Microscilla marina ATCC 23134: one gene and its partner. Each later gene encodes a partner of the first gene's protein in a complex. Links are inferred from orthologs where the notes say so. Each region holds a gene or a part of one and is shown on either strand. Other genes may lie near its edges.

Region 1 (3,136 bases):
TCAAACAAATCCTGAAGGTATAATGCCTGCTGAGCAATGCTGGAAAAGTCTGACAATATTTTTTGGGTAAGTTCTCTTAGGCGATTAAACGACCCGGCAAGAAATGTAAGTGTTCCGATAGATAATGTACCCTGAACAGTTTGGAACACGATCAAGGCATAAGCCACATAATAGCCCACACTGCCCAATGCATTGAACAAACCTCCCCACATAGCCCTTCGTGTGGCAAGCTTTCGGTTGGCATAGTAGTACTCATAAGCCAACAACTTAAACCGCGAAGTCAAAAAATCAGACAAACCAAAAATCTTGACTTCTTTAGCCGTTTCATCACTGGCACCTACATACCGTAAGTAATCTAACTCTCGCCGTTCAGGAGTCCAGTTAAGGCTTAAGGAGTACTTGGAACGGTTAAAGTAGGTTTCGCTCAAAAAAGCCGGGATCACAGAAATCACCAGTAATAAAATTAACCAAGGATTAAAAAACATCAGTCCTGCCCCCAAAAACAACATGGTGATAATCCCTTGTGCCTGGCTCAATATCAGTGAAAGTAACACTACCCTGGTAGTAGTTTGGCGGCGGGCACGCTCCAGCTTATCATAAAACTCGGAGTCTTCGAACTGGGGTAAGTCTAACCGAGCGGCTTGCTCCATTAACTTTATCGAGGTCTCATTATTAAACAAATCGCCCAGCAAAGCATCCAACAAGGTAATCCCTCTTTTCAACAAATCGGCCAGTACTGCCAACCCCAACTCTACCAGTATCCATTGCCATAGTTCTGGGGTTTGGTGCCAATGTTGAATATTGCCTGCTTTGTACAGCACTACAATGATGTCCATAATCATCTTGCCTACATACAACATTGCCAGGGGCAAACCTGACGCAAGCAAGCGTAGCACAATGTTGGTAAAAGTCAATGTTTTGTTCGTTTCCCATATCAGCCTAAAAAACTTAGGAAGGTTTTTAAATGCTTTTAGGTTCTCTTTAAATGAGGTTTTAGGGGGATTGCTACGCCGTCGTCGGGACATTTTTGGAGCAAATTCGGCTAATGACATAATAGTGTTTTGAGTAAAAAGAATAAGATAGTGTTGTTGCTTTTATCTGTAGATTTTATAAATCATTAAAAGTCAATGTGATAGAAAAAGTGTAGTTACCTGGACAACAGGATGCACCTAGAACCCTATTAGAGCTTTTATCTGTGAGATTAAACAACTCAAGGCGTTGATTAAAAAGTAATGGTAAAAAGTAGAGGGAGGGTTAGAGCTTGTTTAAAGCGGTCGTTTTTGGAGTGTTTTCCGATGAGTTTTCGGTTCAGATGCGTCAAACTTTGAGTGAATAGCAGTGCTATTGACGATAAGTTTAACAATATATGAGCAGAAAAATCGCGTAAAACGCCTAATTAATGACCCAAGCCGAAGGCGAGTTTATAAATCTCGAACTTGTCTTCGGGGCTCTGCCTTTTGGCTAATTTTAAACACACTCTTAATAAAAAGGTTATCAACAAACTATGTCAAAACGTTTACTGATAACCTTTAAAACTTTACAGTTTTTCCAGAATAATATTATGGTTGGTGTAAATACAAATGTCAGCCGCTATATGTAAGCTTTCTTTCACCATTTCTTCGGCAGTCATTTGGGTTGAGTGCTTTTTCAAGGCAGTGGCAGCCGACTGGGCATACATGCTACCCGAACCAATAGAAGCAATGCCATTGTCAGGCTCAAGCACATCACCTGTTCCCGAAATCACCAAAACCTCGTCTTTCGATGCAGTAATCAACATCGCCTCAAGGCGTCTCAAGTAACGGTCAGTACGCCAATCTTTAGCAAGCTCTATGGCGGCACGCTTCATGTTTTTACCATAAGCATTTAGTTTTTCATCAAACCGCTCAATCAAAGTAAAAGCATCGGCAGTTGACCCGGCAAAACCTGCCAAAATATTACCATCAGATAGTTTCCTTATTTTACGTACATTGCTTTTAGCTACAGTATTGCCCATGGTAGCTTGTCCATCGGCACCTATGGCTACCTCACCGTTATGCACTATAGCCAATACTGTAGTAGCGTGAATCTTTTGCATCATAAATCAAATATTTCTAAAAATGAATAACTAAAATCAATCTCTTTGTTACACCCATCAAGGCGTTTTGATCAATCCACTCACTTACATTCACTAGAGTTCCTCTACCCTTGGATCGATGCTAAGCATTGAACAATCCTAAAGCCAAAACACAATCTCTGCCAGAACGTCAGGTAAAGAACATTCGTTCCCCTCCTTCGTTCATACCATAAAAGTTGGCGCTTTCTACCAACAAAAGTGCGGACCACCAGAGAAGTTCAAATTAATAAAACAACAGATTTGAAACTCAAAAACAGCACAACAATTTAATAATAACCAATCTTTTGTTTGGCAAAGATGTTGTTTATATTTTTGGCAAAATAGTGTGCTTCAAAAGTTTTTGCAGATTATTTTCAGCATATCAACACAGTTAAACAATCATTGCCAACACTTCGCATCAAACAAAACTCTATGGACAGAATAATAAGCACCAAAGAAAAAGCCCTCAGTATAAACCTTGACCCCGCAAAGTACGGATCATTTGCAGAAATTGGGGCTGGTCAGGAAACCGCTGCCATATTTTTCAAAGCTGGTGCTGCTTCCCAAACAGTTGCCAAAACTATGTCGGCTTACGACATGAAATTTAGTGATGCCATCTATGGAGCAGAAGAAAGTGGGCGTTATGTGTGTGAACCACGTTTGCTACGCATGATTGAAAAAGAATATGGTCTGCTTGAAGAACGCCTGGGAGAAATTAGAGGAGAAAAGTCCTCTTTCTTTGCCTTTGCCAACACAGTAGTAGCACTTAACTACCACAAAACCAACGTGGGGCACGGTTGGTTAGGCATTCGTTATCAGCTCCGCCCCGAAACCCCTCCCAACGATATCGTAATTCACGTATTTATGCGTGACAACGACACCCTCGCCCAACAACAAGCTTTTGGTGTCATTGGTACCAACCTTATTTATGGCGCTTTTAATTATTATGATGCCCCCGAAATTTTATTACAGTCTTTGTTGGACAACCTGGGCAGAGACCGGGTAGAAGTAGACATGATTCGTATGTCTGGCCCCGACTTTAAG
Region 2 (3,269 bases), on another replicon or contig:
ATGGCACAAAACCACCTAAAAACAACAACCCTGCGCAACAAGTGGTTACACAGGGTTATTCAGAACTTGATAATTGTTTATTTATTTTTTTACCCGTTCTACATACTCTCCGGTACGAGTGTCTATTCTTACTATCTCGCCAGTGTCTACAAACAAAGGTATTCTTATTTCGGCTCCTGTTTCTAAAGTCGCAGGTTTTAGGGTGTTGGTAGCCGTATCGCCCTTAAGCCCAGGTTCGGTATAAGTTATTTCCAACTCAACAAAGGTAGGTGCTTCAGCGAAAATAGGATTTTCGTCAGAGTCGAAGCCTACGCTGATCAGCATCTCTTCTTTTACAAACTTAAGGGTATCGCCTACCAACGAGCCATCAATCATTGTTTGCTCATAAGTAGTGGTATCCATACATACCAAAGCATCACCTTCTTTATAAATATATTGAAGCTCTTTAGTTTCTACACGCTCCATATCTACGGTTTCGCCTGAGCGATAACGGTGTTCGATGATTTTGCCAGTACGGATATTGCGTAATTTTACATGGTACATAGCGCGGGTTTTGTTAGGAGTTACATGCTCGTATTCCATCACTACGCCCAACTCACCATTTAACCGGATAAATGCACCTCTTGAAATATCTGAAGTAGTCGCCATAAATTCTATGTTTTGATTCTTATGAGTGGCAAAATTAAGATTTTTCTTTTTAGCGACAAGCGATAAGCTACAGGCAACAAGCTTCAAGTTCAGGCATTTTTACACTTTCGCTCTTTATGGGCATAAAAAAACCTTGAGTATTATCATTGAAAATAACACTCAAGGCTTACTTTACCAAAGCTATAAGCTTGTAACTAGCAGCTCATGGCTTAAAGTATAAACTGACTCAAATCTTTATCCTGTACCAGGCCAGCAAGTTTTTCTTGTACCATATCTTTGGTAACCAAAATCTTGGCATTGGGTCCAATCACATCGGGTACGTCAAATAAGAAGTCGTTTAGCAGATGACTCATGACAGTATGCAGGCGACGTGCACCTATGTTTTCTACCTCAAGGTTGATCTGGTAAGCCATTTCAGCAAGTTGCTCTAAAGCATCGTCTTGAAAAGCAAGCGATACTCCTTCGGCATGTAACATTGCCTCATACTGCTTAGTCAAAGCATTTTTCGGCTCTTTCAAAATTTGGTAGAAGTCTTCTTTGGTCAAGCTACTAAGTTCTACCCTGATTGGGAAACGTCCTTGCAATTCAGGGATCAAATCAGAGGGTTTAGACACATGAAATGCCCCAGCTGCAACGAATAAAATATGGTCAGACTTAAGTACTCCGTATTTGGTATTGATAGAACTACCTTCTACTATAGGGAGCAAATCACGTTGTACACCTTCACGGCTTACATCAGGTCCACTGCCTCCGCTTGAACCACGGGCAATTTTATCGATCTCATCTATAAAGATCATCCCGGTGTTTTCAGCTTTCTTTAAGGCTTCTTCTTTTACCTCATCCATGTCGATGAGTTTGTTTACCTCTTCTTCCAACAATATCTTACGTGCTTCGGCAATCGTTACCTTTCGTTTTTTACTTTTCTTGGGCAACATTCCATTAATCATCTCCTGGATGTTCATCATTGCCATTTCGTCCATTCCTGGTCCTACCATTCCGACGTTGCCCATGCCATTTTGCGAAATATTGATTTCAATTTTTCGCTCATCCATTTCACCATTCCGAATTTTCTCGCGGAAACGGTCACGGGTTTTTTCGTTCAACTCCTGATCATCCTTGCTCATTGACGAGGTTTCGTCAGGGGTGACATCCATTGTAAAACCAGTAAACGAATTTTGAGCGGAGGCATCACGTACTGGAGGAATAAGGGCATCTAATATAATTTCTTCTACAATTTCTGTGGCACGTTCTTGTACAGTTTCGCGCTTAGACGCCTTCACCATATTAATGGCTTGTTCTACAAGGTCGCGTACCATACTTTCTACATCACGACCTACATATCCAACTTCGGTAAATTTAGAGGCTTCTACTTTGGTAAAGGGGGCATCAGCTATTTTAGCTAAACGGCGGGCTATTTCGGTTTTACCTACCCCAGTAGCACCAATCATCAAAATATTGTTGGGTACTATTTCTTGCCGCATATCATCAGCACTATTCATTCGTCTCCAACGGTTACGCAAAGCAATAGCTACTTGTTTTTTTGCGTCATTTTGTCCTATGATATATTTGTCAAGTTCGGCTACGATTTCTCTTGGAGTAAGATGTTTTTGATTATCTGCCATATTGTTTTGTTGAAATTGTCTTCGTTTTATCTGGTAGTTTGCAAGATTTGTGAATATAACTCAAAATAAGATTTGTTATTGGCTGATCAATCCAATATTTAGATTGTGCTAAAATATAAATTGCAATGACCGGATTTGTTGAGTTCACAAAATCAAAAATTACTACAGGCAACTACCTTGAAAAGTTTGCCAAACTAGCAAAGTATGACAAAATGTCTTTCCAATAGGTAGACAAAAGTACAGCTATATCTCTAAAATTTATGTTTGCCTTGGGGGAATAATCGTTTGTAGTAGTTTTTCCAATGCAGTGCTTCTTCAGGGGTATCAGCACTCTTGTACAATTCGCGGCAAGCCTCCCATACATTAAAATCAATCATGTCTTCGCTTTCTCCGGCATCACGAGCTTTTACATAATACTCAATGGCTTGCTCATAGTTTGCCAAAAAAAACCAATTCGCGCCAATCAAGTTCAAACTGCTGGCTTTTTCTTCTGGATATTGCTCTATAATTTTTACCAAGAGTGTATTGCTATCTTCGTATTGCCCTTGATTAGACAAACGTGCTGCCAGATTAATCATTTGTTGATAGTTGGAACCAGCATCCATTGTCTGTAAAAATGCATCCTGGAGCTGTTGTGCCTCGGTAGGGTTTAACCCTGGCGGGCTACTGGATATTTTACCATATAAGTGGACATTAATTTTACCCTGTTCGAGAAAAAAGCCCAACTTGATATGAGGGTCTTGATTTACCCCTATAGGCACTCCTTGCTCTTTGAGCAGTCTCAACCCTTGGTAAAAGGCATCTACCAAATGTCGCGTATTGTATATGGCTTGTTCAAACGCCTCCGTACTATTTTGATGGGTAATCTCTAGTGCTTCTTGCATTTGTTGTATAATTCTATGCACAAAATCCTGTACTTCGATTTCGGGTAATTCAGCCAAGCGGGTAATAATCTCCAGAGAATTGCTCAAGCTTTCTGAGGGAGCCTGAAACTCTCCT

Evidence for each region.
Region 2: the proteins of hslV (region 1) and hslU are in contact, whole or in part, in a solved structure (PDB 1G4A), measured with the Escherichia coli proteins. The link is inferred for Microscilla marina ATCC 23134 from one-to-one orthologs.

The regions. Positions count from the first base shown.
Region 1 is NZ_AAWS01000003.1:175,441-178,576, reverse strand. The notes cover bases 308-3,109. They hold hslV (ATP-dependent protease subunit HslV), read right to left. Parts: upstream 2,078-3,109; coding sequence 1,538-2,077; downstream 308-1,537. Other genes in these bases: M23134_RS03340 (hypothetical protein), read left to right, coding at 2,525-3,109; M23134_RS03350 (ABC transporter ATP-binding protein), read right to left, coding at 308-1,052. Also shown: more of M23134_RS03350, read right to left, coding at 1-307; more of M23134_RS03340, read left to right, coding at 3,110-3,136. UniProt on the Escherichia coli protein: Protease subunit of a proteasome-like degradation complex believed to be a general protein degrading machinery. The complex has been shown to be involved in the specific degradation of heat shock induced transcription factors such as RpoH and SulA.
Region 2 is NZ_AAWS01000012.1:68,326-71,594, reverse strand. What follows is about bases 65-2,999. They hold hslU (ATP-dependent protease ATPase subunit HslU), read right to left. Parts: upstream 2,271-2,999; coding sequence 858-2,270; downstream 65-857. Other genes in these bases: M23134_RS12855 (hypothetical protein), read right to left, coding at 2,522-2,999; efp (elongation factor P), read right to left, coding at 82-648. Outside these bases: more of M23134_RS12855, read right to left, coding at 3,000-3,269. UniProt on the Escherichia coli protein: ATPase subunit of a proteasome-like degradation complex; this subunit has chaperone activity. The binding of ATP and its subsequent hydrolysis by HslU are essential for unfolding of protein substrates subsequently hydrolyzed by HslV.